Regions from separate parts of the Pseudomonas sp. S2_C11 genome, predicted to be linked through region 1. Evidence: riboswitches for the same ligand, from Rfam matches in the RefSeq annotation. Region 1 holds a riboswitch; each other region holds the start of a gene.

Region 1 (4,006 bases):
GGCATCAGGTGGTCGATGATCACCGCCTGCGTGCGCCGCTTGGCCTGGGCGCCCTCGCCCGGATCGTTAACGATAAACGGATAGATATTCGGCAACGGCCCGAGCAATGCGTCGGGCCAGCAGTTTTCCGACAGCCCAACACCTTTGCCCGGCAGCCATTCGAGATTGCCGTGCTTGCCGACGTGGATCACGCCGTGGGCGCCGTAGGTGTTGCGCAACCAGAAATAGAACGCCAGATAGCCGTGCGGCGGGACCAGATCCGGGTCGTGATACACCGCGCTCGGATCGACCTGATAACCCCGGGCCGGCTGAATGCCGACAAAGGTCAGACCGAAGCGCAGACCGGCGATCATCAGGCGACCGTCGCGGCACATCGGATCATTGTGTGGCGATCCCCAACGCTCGACTACCGCCGCGCGATTCGCCTCCGGCAACGCGTTGAACATTGCCAGGTAATCGTCCATCGCCAGGCTCTGCTGGCACGGGCGCAGGTCGAGACTGTCGAGGTCGTTGCTGACACCACCGAGCAATTGCTGGATCAGCTCGGTGCCGCTATCGGGCAACTCGGCCGTGACTGGATAACCCTCTTCGCGCAAAGCGCGCAGGATGTTCAGCGCCGCCGCCGGGGTATCGAGGCCGACACCGTTGCCGATGCGGCCGTCGCGGGTCGGGTAGTTGGCGAGGATCAGCGCGATGCGTTTTTCGCCATTGGGCACCCGCCCCAGAGCAATCCAGCGCCGCGCCAGTTCGGCGACGAAATCCATGCGTTCAGGTTGGGCGCGATAACAGACCACATCGGACTGGCTGCGCTCGCTGCGCCAGGCCAGATCCTTGAAGCTGATCGGGCGGCTGATGATGCGTCCGTCAAGTTCGGGCAAAGCAATGTGCATCGCCAGATCGCGCGGCCCGAGGCCCTGCTCGCTGTCGCGCCAGCCAGGCTCGTTGTCCTGGGCGCAGATCGCTTGAATCACCGGGATGTTGCGGCGAAACGGGCGCAGATGCGGCGCCTCGGGACTCGATTGGGCAAAACCGGTGGTGTTGAGAATCACCCCCGCCTCGACTTCATCCAGCCAGTCCTCGACCACCGACAAGCAACCGGGTTCTTTCAGACTGGCCACCGCGATCGGCAGCGGATTGAGCCCGGCTGCCTGCAAACGCTGACAGAACACATCGATGAACGCCGTGTTCGCCGCCTGCAAATGCGAGCGATAAAACAACAGCGCCGCCACCGGTTGACCGGGCAGCCATTCGGCTTGCCAGTCACTCAGGGCAGCGCTGTTTTTCTGTGGGTGATAAATCGCCGTGCGCGGCAGGGTTTGCGGCTCGTTCCACGGGTAATCGCGGGCGAACCATTGGTCGCCCAGACAACGGAAGAAATCCAGCGCATTGCCCATGCCGCCCTGACGCAGGAATTGCCAGAGTCGATCGCGCACGTCGGCGCTGACCGTGCTCAAGTCACTGAGCTCGGGGTCCGGGCGGTCATCGCCGGGCACCAGAATCAGTTGCACGCCGCGTTCGGACAACTCGACCAGCCGCTCGACACCGTAGCGCCAATAGGCAATGCCGCCATGCAGGGAGATCAGAATGACCTTGGCGTGGCGCAGCACTTCGTCGACATACAGATCGACCGAGGCATGATTCTGCACCTGCATCGGGTTGGCCAGACGCAGGCTCGGATAGTCATCGGGCAGTTGCTGCGCAGCCTCCGCGAGCAGCGCCAGGCTGGAATCGCCGCTGCACAGGATCACCAGCTCGGCGGGGGTTTGTCCGAGGTCGGCAATGTTGTCATCCGAGACGAATCCGCCGGGCTGGGTCCTGAGCAGGTGCATGGCTTAAACGCTGAGCGCAGCGCGCAATTGCGCTTCGAGTTGTGCCGCATCAAGCTCCTGACCGATCAGCACCAGACGCGTGACGCGCGCTTCTTCGGCGCCCCACTGACGGTCGAAATGCTTATCGAAACGCGTGCCCACGCCCTGGATCAACAGGCGCATCGGCTTGTTCGGAATCGCCGCGAAGCCTTTGACCCGCAGGATGCCGTGCTGCACCACCAGTTGCGTCAGCGCGTCGAGCAGCAAGCTTTCGTCGGCTTGCGGCAATTCGATGGAGATCGAATCGAAGGCGTCGTGATCGTGGTCGTCGTCATCACCGTCGTGATGGTGATCGTGGTGACTGTGGCGGCTGTCGATATGCTCCTCAGAGCCGGCGCCGAGGCCGATCAGCACGTCCAGCGGCAGGCGGCCATTGCTGGCTTCGATGATTTTTACCGCTGGCGGCAGCTCTTCGGCGACTTCAGCACGCACGCGAGCCAGATCTTCCGCGCTGGTCTGGTCGGCTTTGTTGAGGATGACCAGGTCAGCACTGGCCAGTTGATCGGCGAACAACTCGTGCAGCGGCGACTCGTGATCAAGGTTCGGATCGAGTTTGCGCTGGGCATCGACCTGATCCGGGAACGCGGCGAAGGTGCCAGCAGCGACGGCCGGGCTGTCGACCACGGTGATGACTGCATCGACGGTGCAGGCACTGCGAATTTCCGGCCACTGGAAGGCTTGCACCAACGGCTTGGGCAGAGCCAGGCCGGAGGTTTCGATGAGAATGTGATCAAGGTCACCGCGACGGGCGACCAGTTCGCGCATCACCGGGAAGAATTCTTCCTGCACCGTGCAGCAAAGGCAGCCGTTGGCCAGCTCATAAACGCGGCCGCTGGCCTCTTCTTCGGTGCAGCCGATGGTGCATTGCTTGAGGATTTCACCGTCGATGCCCAGCTCGCCAAACTCGTTGACGATCACCGCGATGCGCCGGCCCTGAGCGTTATCGAGCATGTGCCGCAGCAGCGTGGTTTTGCCCGAACCGAGGAAACCGGTGACGATGGTGACGGGGAGTTTGGCCAGTGTTTTCATCGGTATGCCCTTTGGCAAGCGGCGGGCATACGGGACGAGAACCGGCAGCGCGCATGCACGCCGGAAGCATTCGCCACCGGATCACCCCGCCCGGTTGTAGTGAGAATCTGTGACGAGGCAGGTCTCCTGGCTGACGGCGTTCAGGCGTTGGGCCTGGCGTCCATTGCGCCTTCCCGCTGGCTCATCGGTTGAGCTGGCAGTGGCGTGGCAACGAACATCACCGTTCACAGTTGCGGGGGCAGCCGCGGCTTTGACCGCGTTCCCTTCTTAGCTTCGGCGAGTGCCGAAGAACCTCGAAAGCGCAAGGCTACGCATGGGTCCGTCGTGGGTCAATGGTCGGTGAGTCTGAAACTGGGGGTATATCCGTTGCTGCGGTAACGGCTTCTTATGGTTTCGCTCTTACAGCGAGTCCCTTTTTCAAACGCCAAAAAGGAACCAAAAGGCTTTGCCCCGGCGTACGGCCCGCTCGCTGGGGCTCGGGGTACCTTCGTTACGGGACCGATCCGGGCGCAGCGGCTACGGTTTGCTTCGCTGCACCTCCTTCCGCTGTGTACGACTGCGTCGTACGGTCGCTGCGCTCCCACCCCCGGATCGATCCCGTAACGAAGCCTGCCGAAGGGGCAAAAGATCAAAAGCCAGAGCAAAAGCAAAGGCAAAGGCAAAAGCAAAAGATCGCAGCCTTCGGCAGCTCCTACAGTTGGATCGCGCACCAGCTCAAGAACAGGTCGGCTGTCAGGCCGCCTTCGCGAGCAGGCTCGCTCCCACAAAAGCAAAAGCAAAGCAGCGCAGCTGCCCGCGGCGAAGCCGCCCCACTCAACAATGAGCGTTAGCTCGGGTGCTCTTGATCTTGATCCACCGGCGACGTCGGAAGGCTGAGTGGAGGGATTGATCCGGGCGTGGGAGCGCAGCGACCGTACGACGCAGTCGTACACAGCGAGTGTAGGTGCAGCGAAGCAAACCGGAGCCGCTGCGCCAGGATCAGTCCCGGAGCGAAGGAACCCGAGCCTGCGAGGGCCGAACGTAGGAGCAAGCCTTTTTGGGTGCTTTTTCGGCGTTTGGAAAAAGTGCCTCGCCGTAAGGGCGAAACCGTAATCAGCAACACCCGCAGC
Region 2 (4,006 bases), 950 kb from region 1:
GTAGTCCGGCACCAGATCGCTGCCGATTTCGTCACGCTCGTTGACTGCTGTCCACAATGCGCCGCTGGTAGGTTCCCAGGCGAGGCCGTTGGGGTTGCGGATACCCGAGGCGAAGATCCGGTGATTGCCGGTCGCACGATCCACTTTCCAGATCGCCGCGCGGCCTTCTTCCTGATCCAGACCGTTTTCGCCGACGTTACTGTTCGAGCCGACGGTGACGTAGAGCTTGTTGCCGTCCTTGCTGGCGATGACGTTTTTGGTCCAGTGGTGATTCAGCGTGCCGCCGGGCAAGTCGACGACTTTGATCGGTTGGGTCTTGATCTCGGTGGCGCCCGGCTCGTAGTTGAAGCGCAGCAGGCGGTCGGTGTCGGCAACGTACAAATCGTTGCCGACCAGCGTCATGCCAAACGGCGAATTGAGGTTCTGCAGGAACACCGTGCGGGTTTCTGCGACGCCGTCGTGGTCGGCATCACGCAGCAGGGTGATGCGGTTCGGGCTGGGCACGCCGGCGCCGGCCTTGCCCATGACTTTCTTCATCACCCAGCCACGAATGCCTTTGCTGTCATCGGGCTTGGGCGGCGCATTGGTCTCCGCCACCAGCACATCGCCGTTGGGCAGCACGTAGAGCCAGCGCGGGTGATCAAGGCCTTCGGCAAACGCGGCGACCTGGGTGCCGGCCGCTGCGGTCGGTTTCGCGCCTTCCGGCCAGCCCACCGCCGGGGCGATGTTGACTGTCGGGATCAGCGTCTTGTTCGGTTCGGGCAGTTTCGGTGACGGGCCGGTGCCGTCGGAGACTTGCAGGCTGGAGGTTTCACCGCAGGCGGCGAGCCCGCCAGCGACGGCGATGATAAGAGCGAGTTGGGCCTTGCGCATTGCTGATCTTCCCTATGAATGCATTCCTAAACATAGAGGAGGGCGCAGGCCCGATGGTTCAACTGCTCAACCGCGGGCTTCCTTGAACAGCATGGCGATGCCCGGATGATAGTTGCCCGCGTCGCTGTGCAATTTGCGATAGGCGTAGGGGAAATACCAGGCCACGGCGCAGGTGTGTTCCTTTTGCAGGTCGTCTACCATGTCCTGCAATTCTTCGGGGCTGGCGCTGTGCTGAGGTTTTTGCGGAGCAACAAAGAGGCAGCCGAGCTTGAGATCGCTGGCGTAACTGATGCGCTTGGCATCGGCGGTGACGTCGAGCAGTGCCTGGGTCAGGTTGAGGTTGTTGACCCGTGGCCAGCGTTGCGTGGCCTGAATGAACGCGCGGTCTTCGGCGCCGGCAATCAGCAGGTCGGCGCGAGCATTGCGTTCGCCTTCTTCGTTCTGTTTGCGCGTGGCCGTGTCGTTCAGCGTGACCATTTCAGCCATCCACGCCGCTGCCGAGAGCAGGCCGAGATTGGCTTTCTCGTCGTGCCAATATGGCGTTTCGTTGTCGCCGCGTACGGTGTTGTAGCGATCGATACAGTCAAACCAGCGTTCCAGCACCGGGCGCAGAAATTCCAGGCGCGGGTTGCTGATGATCATGCCTTGCATCGTCGTCATCCTTATTGTTGTAGTGGGCTTTTCGGGAAAAGCATGGCTCTTTGATATCACTTGTCGCAGTCTGGCACAAGATTGCCGCTGCACAATGGATCAACGGCAGTTATTCGCGCGCAAAGCGCCTCTTCAATTGACGCTCCACCCCCAACCCTCTAACCTTCGCCGCTTGTTTCAGGTGCTCTGTGGCCCAGCGTCGACAGAGTGAAACAGGGAAGCCGGTGAGGGTGGTCTTCGAGCGAAGCCACGACGATCCCGGCGCTGCCCCCGCAACGGTAAATGAGTGAAAACTGCGCCTTGAGCCACTGCCTCGAAAGAAGCGGGAAGGCGCGCAGTCCGGCGAAACGCCGCTCATGAGCCCGGAGACCGGCCTGATCCATCTCAGCGGCATCACGGTGGGCGATGCCAGGCTTTTTGCCGTCTATTCTTTTGCCTGCCCGCCGTTATCCAGCCTCAACGGAGAGCTCCCCCATGACTGATTCCCCCGAGCGTGACGAACGCCATCTGGCGCGCATGCAGCGCAAGAAGGCCGTGATCGACGAACGCATTGCCAACTCGCCCGACGAATGTGGCCTGGTGCTGGTGCTGACCGGCAACGGCAAAGGCAAGAGCAGCTCGGCATTCGGCATGCTCGCCCGCGCGATGGGCCACGGCATGCAGTGCGGCGTGGTGCAGTTCATCAAGGGCCGCAACAGCACTGGCGAAGAATTGTTTTTCCGCCGCTTCCCCGAGCAGGTGCGTTTCCACGTCATGGGCGAAGGCTTCACCTGGGAAACCCAGGATCGTCAGCGCGACATCGCCGCTGCGACCGCCGCTTGGGAAGTCTCGCGCGAATTGTTGCGCGACCCTTCGATCGGTCTGGTGGTGCTCGATGAATTGAACATCGCCCTCAAGCACGGCTACCTCGATCTCGATCAGGTGCTCAGCGATCTGCAAGCGCGCCCGCCGATGCAGCACGTGGTTGTCACCGGGCGCGGCGCCAAGCCGGAAATGATCGAGATGGGCGACACGGTCACCGAGATGGGCATGCTCAAGCACGCCTTTCAGGCCGGGATCAAAGCGCAGAAAGGCGTCGAACTTTGAAGCAACCACGTCACTGCCCGGCGGTGTTGATCGCCGCGCCGGCCTCCGGTCAGGGCAAGACCACCGTCACCGCCGCACTCGCCCGTTTGCATCGCAACCAAGGGCGCAAGGTGCGCGTGTTCAAATGCGGTCCGGACTTTCTCGACCCGATGATCCTCGAGCGCGCGAGCGGTGCGCCGGTGTATCAACTGGACATGTGGATGGTCGGCGAGCAGGAAAGTCGCCGGCTGTTGTGGGAAGCCGCCGCCGAGGCTGACCTGATTCTGATCGAGGGCGTGATGGGCCTTTTCGACGGCACGCCATCCAGCGCTGATCTGGCGCGCCACTTCGGTGTGCCGGTGCTCGGCGTGATCGATGGCACCGCCATGGCGCAGACCTTTGGCGCCTTGGCGCTGGGCCTGGCCAAGTATCAGCCGGACTTGCCGTTCGCTGGCGTGCTGGCCAACCGCGTCGGCACCTTGCGCCATGCGCAATTACTCGAAGGCAGCCTCACCGAAGGTCTGCGCTGGTACGGTGCGCTGTCCCGCGAAACCGGTATCGAATTGCCGAGCCGCCACCTCGGCCTGGTTCAGGCCAGCGAATTGAATGATCTGGATCTGCGCCTCGACGCGGCCGCCGATGCGCTGGCCAGCAGTTGCGAGGTCGCGCTGCCACCGGCCGTTGAATTCGCCGGGCCTGACGTCATCGCCGCCGAGCCTCTATTAAAAGGTGTGCGCATCGCCGTTGCCCGCGATGAAGCCTTTGCCTTCACCTATGGCGCCAGTCTCGATCTGCTGCGGGCGATGGGCGCCGAATTGCGCTTCTTCTCGCCGATTCGCGACACCCGATTGCCCGAGGCGGACAGCCTGTATCTGCCGGGCGGCTATCCAGAGCTGCATCACGTCGCGCTGGCGCAAAACGCCTCAATGCTGGCGGCGATCCGCGCGCACCATGCGGCGGGCAAGCCGTTGCTCGCCGAGTGTGGCGGCATGCTTTATCTGCTTGATTCGCTGACCGACGTGGAAGGCACCCGTGCTGAGCTGGTCGGTTTGCTCAAGGGCGAGGCGGTGATGCAGAAGCGTCTGGCGGCGCTGGCGTTGCAGGCGGTTGAGCTGCCGGAAGGTTCCTTGCGTGGGCATACCTATCATCATTCCCTGACCACCACAGAGCTGACGCCGATTGCCCGGGGGGTGAGTCCTAATGGCGGGCGTGGGGCCGAGGCGGTTTATCGCGAGGGGCGGATGACGGCTTCTTATGTGCATTTTTATTTCCCGTCGAATCCGACTGCGATTGCCGCATTGTTTGCGCCAGATCGTGAGGCCGCCTTCGCGAGCAGGCTCGCTCCCACAATGGATGACCTGAACCCTGTGGGAGCGAGCCTGCTCGCGAAAGGGCCATGACCGACAACACCTTCTCC
Region 3 (4,006 bases), 680 kb from region 1:
GTCCTTGATCACCGCGATGTCGAGGTTGACGATGTCGCCGTCTTTCAATGGCGTACCCGATGGAATCCCGTGGCACACCACATCGTTGACCGACGCGCAGACGGTTTTCGGAAAGCCGTGATAACCGACATTGGCTGGCACCGCCTTCTGCACATTGACGATGTAATCGTTGCACAGTCGATCCAGCTCATCGGTGGTCACGCCAGCCTTCACATGCGGCACCAGCATTGCCAGCACTTCAGCGGCGAGTTTGCCGGCGGCGCGGGATTTTTCGATGTCGGCCGGGGTGTTGATCTTGATCTGGTTTCTCATGCGCTGACGGCTTCCTGAGTCAGTTGTTGCAGATCCAGCCCACCATTCTGTTCGGCGCGGATCAGCAGGCGGCAAATGGCGCTGTGGTCGAGATTGGGATGCAGCTCGGCGAGCATGCCGATGCGCATCCAGTGCTCGGCCTGCGCGTTGATCGAGCGGCTGAGGGCGTTGCTGGAGATACGCAGGTTCTCGTGCATGTCCTCTGAGATTTTTACGATGCCCATATATGAATCCGATACGATGTGTATATGGAACGTATATTAGCCAAGCTTACCCTCGGATTGCAAACGCTTCGCCACGCAAACACGCACCCGTGTAGGAGCTGCCGAAGGCTGCGATCTTTTGATCTTGCCCGTTAAAGACCAGATCAAAAGATCGCAGCCTTTGGCAGCTCCTACCAAAGCAGATTCGGCTCCCCATCAGCGGCCTGATCGACTACCATGCCCGCGCCGGTTTCCACACGGAATTAATAGGGAATCCGAGGTGCTCCACGCATCAATCGGAACTGCCCCCGCAACTGTAGGTGCCGAGCCTGCTCCTCGACTGCCACTGGGTGAATCCCGGGAAGGCCGGAGCGTGGCAATGACGCATCAGTCAGGAGACCTGCCGGCACAGCGACTGACTAACCGGCGGGGTGTCCGGGAAGGACATCGTGCCGTGCGCATTTTCCCCGTGCCGGCCTTGCGCAGTTTCCACGACCGCGCCCGAGGTGTGTTTCCAACCGTACCCGCCCGCTCCCGTACGGTTCCCTTGGAGACTGCCCCATGCTGCTGCCCCGCGTTGCCACCCTGCTCACCACTCTGAATCTTTGCCCCCTGGCGCAAGCGGCGCCGACTGCGTATCCGCTGACCGTCGAAAACTGTGGCAGCAGCCTGACCTTTCAGCACGCGCCTGCGCGCACGGTTACCATCGGCCAGGCCGGCACGGAAATGCTCTATGCCTTGGGCCTGGGCGACAAAGTCGTCGGCACTTCGCTGTGGTTCAACGATGTGCTGGGCACATACAAAGCACAGAACGACAGGATCGAGCGCCTCGCCGACAACGAGCCGAGTTTCGAAGCGGTGATCGCCAAACGCCCGGAGCTGGTTGCCGTCGAGCTGGAATGGATGGTCGGCCCGCAAGGCGCGGTCGGCACCCGCGAGCAGTTTCATGAACTGAAGATTCCGACCTATCTGCTGCCCTCCGATTGCGAAGCCAAGGACAACCTCGTTGGTTCGGACGGGACGCGGCTGGCACCGTTTCGCATCGACAGCATCTACAAAAGCGTGAGCCAACTGGCGGCGATTTTCGACGTGCAGGCGCGTGGCGAGCAGCTCAATGAGCAGCTCAAAGCCAGCCTCGCGCAGTCGATCGCCACCGCGAAAAAGCAGCAGCGCAAAGACGTCAGCGCCCTGGTGTGGTTCTCCAGCGCCGAGATGGACATCGAGCCTTTCGTGGCCGGGCACAAAGGCGTTCCCGATTTCATGCTCAGCACCCTCGGCGTGCGCAACGTCGTCGAGTCGGATGAAGAATGGCCAACCGTCGGCTGGGAAACCATCGCCAAGGCCAACCCGACGTTTCTGGTGATCGCGCGCATGGATCGTCGGCGTTTCCCGGCGGACGACTATCAGAAGAAACTCGCCTTCCTGCGCAGTGATCCGGTGACGCGCAACATGGATGCGGTCAAGCACAACCGCATCATCATCCTTGACGCCATGGCCATGCAGGCCAGCCTGCGCACCTTCGACGGCCTCGAACAACTGGCCAGCGCCATCAACGGCTACGACCTGTCGCCATGAGCAGACGCCTGATCCGTTTGCTGCTGGTGCTGTTGACGCTGTCGGTCGCGCTGATCGGCGGCGTGGCCATTGGCGAGACTTCGATCGAGCCGAGCGTGGTGTTGCAGGTGCTGGCGAACAAGCTGTGGGGCGCCGGTTATGTGCTCGACCCGATCGACGAAGGCATTGTCTGGAACTATCGCCTGACCCGCGCGCTGGTCGCGGCGGCCTGCGGCGCCGGTCTGGCGACCTGTGGCGTAATCCTGCAATCGCTGCTGCGCAATCCGTTGGCCGATCCGTATCTGCTGGGAATTTCTGCTGGCGCCTCGACCGGCGCGGTGATGGTCGCCCTGCTCGGCGTCGGTGCCGGGGCGATTTCATTGTCGGTCGGTGCTTTTGCCGGCGCGGTGACCGCTTTCGCACTGGTGATCCTGTTGGCGCGAGTCAGCGGCTCGGCCAGCGGCACCGGGCAGATCATTCTGGCCGGGATTGCCGGCTCGCAGCTGTTCAACGCCCTCACCGCTTTTCTGATCACCCGCTCGGCCAGCTCGGAACAGGCGCGCGGGATCATGTTCTGGCTGTTGGGCAATCTCGGCGGCGTGCGCTGGCCGTCGGTGGGGCTGGCGGTGCCGGTGGCGGTGTTGGGGTTGGTTGTTTGTCTGTGGCATCGCCGGGCGCTGGATGCGTTCACCTTTGGTGCGGACTCGGCGGCGTCTCTCGGCATTCCAGTGCGACGTGTGCAAATTCTGTTGATTGGCTGCGCCGCGCTGGTGACGGCGGTGATGGTGTCGATTGTCGGCTCGATCGGCTTTGTCGGTCTGGTGATTCCCCATGCCGCGCGGTTGTTGCTCGGCACCGGCCATGCCCGTCTGCTGCCGGCCAGTGCGTTGGGCGGCGCAGTGTTTCTGATCGCCGCCGATGTGCTGTCACGCACCCTGATCAAGGGTCAGGTGATCCCGGTCGGCGTGATCACTGCGCTGGTCGGCGCACCGGTGTTCGCGCTGATTCTGGTGGGCCGGAGATCGGCGCGATGAACACGGTTTTGAGTTGTGCTGATGTGGGCTTCAAAGTGCGCGGTGCCGAGTTGCTCAACGGTGTCAGCCTCGACGTTGAGCGCGGCGAGACCCTGGGCATTGTCGGGCCGAACGGTTCGGGTAAATCCACGCTGCTGAAACTGCTCGCCGGCCTGCGCGAACCGAGCGCGGGTCGGGTGCAGCTCGACGGTCGGACGCTGCGCAAGATGTCGCGGCGCAGCATCGCGCAGACGCTGGCGGTGGTTGAGCAACAGGCCGATACCGACGATGGCATTCGCGTGTTCGACGCGGTGGCGCTGGGGCGGACGCCGTGGTTGTCGGCGCTGCAACCGTGGTCGCCGGCCGATGACGCCATCGTCGAGCAAGCGCTGGTCGACGTCGACGCCGTGCACCTGCGCAACCGCCTCTGGCGCAGCCTCTCCGGCGGGGAACGCCAGCGCGTGCACATCGCCCGCGCACTGGCGCAGCGCCCGCAGATCCTGCTGCTCGACGAGCCGGCCAACCACCTCGACATCCAGCATCAGTTGAGCATTCTGCAAGTGGTGCGCGCACTGCCGGTGACTACGCTGATCGCCCTGCACGATCTCAATCAGGCGCTCAAGTGCGATCGCCTGGCGGTGCTGGAGCGCGGGCGTCTGGTGGCACTGGGCGAGCCGCTGCACGTGCTGACGCCGGAGCGGTTACAGACGACTTTCGGGGTCAGGGCGCACTATCTGACAGACCCGTTCGATGGTGCGCCGATATTGCGCTTCCTTGCCTGATGCATGGGTGGCTGACACACCGCTTTCGCGAGCAGGCTCGCTCCCACAAAGGATTTGTGTGTTGCCGTGAATGACGGGGAGAACGCGAATTCTGTGGGAGCGAGCCTGCTCGCGAAGGCGTCAGGTCATCCAACATTGATGT

What was found. A riboswitch is a leader RNA that binds a small molecule or an ion and turns the genes downstream of it on or off. The one in region 1 is predicted to bind cobalamin.
Region 2: it holds a riboswitch for cobalamin, as region 1 does, so the genes downstream of both, cobO (cob(I)yrinic acid a,c-diamide adenosyltransferase) here and cobW (cobalamin biosynthesis protein CobW) in region 1, are expected to answer to the same signal.
Region 3: it holds a riboswitch for cobalamin, as region 1 does, so the genes downstream of both, AB4N48_RS09130 (ABC transporter substrate-binding protein) here and cobW (cobalamin biosynthesis protein CobW) in region 1, are expected to answer to the same signal.

The regions. Positions count from the first base shown of each region.
Region 1 is NZ_CP162765.1:2,657,511-2,661,516, forward strand. It holds gene cobN (cobaltochelatase subunit CobN) at 1-1,829, opposite strand, end outside; gene cobW (cobalamin biosynthesis protein CobW) at 1,833-2,897, opposite strand; cobalamin riboswitch at 2,997-3,208, opposite strand.
Region 2 is NZ_CP162765.1:3,610,095-3,614,100, reverse strand. It holds gene AB4N48_RS16305 (PQQ-dependent sugar dehydrogenase) at 1-873, opposite strand, end outside; gene AB4N48_RS16300 (hypothetical protein) at 940-1,524, opposite strand; cobalamin riboswitch at 1,687-1,916, shown strand; gene cobO (cob(I)yrinic acid a,c-diamide adenosyltransferase) at 1,999-2,610, shown strand; gene AB4N48_RS16290 (cobyrinate a,c-diamide synthase) at 2,607-3,989, shown strand; gene bluB (5,6-dimethylbenzimidazole synthase) at 3,986-4,006, shown strand, end outside.
Region 3 is NZ_CP162765.1:1,973,031-1,977,036, reverse strand. It holds gene map (type I methionyl aminopeptidase) at 1-312, opposite strand, end outside; gene AB4N48_RS09135 (ParD-like family protein) at 309-536, opposite strand; cobalamin riboswitch at 746-937, shown strand; gene AB4N48_RS09130 (ABC transporter substrate-binding protein) at 1,077-2,090, shown strand; gene AB4N48_RS09125 (FecCD family ABC transporter permease) at 2,087-3,103, shown strand; partial or broken gene AB4N48_RS09120 (ABC transporter ATP-binding protein) at 3,196-3,864, shown strand.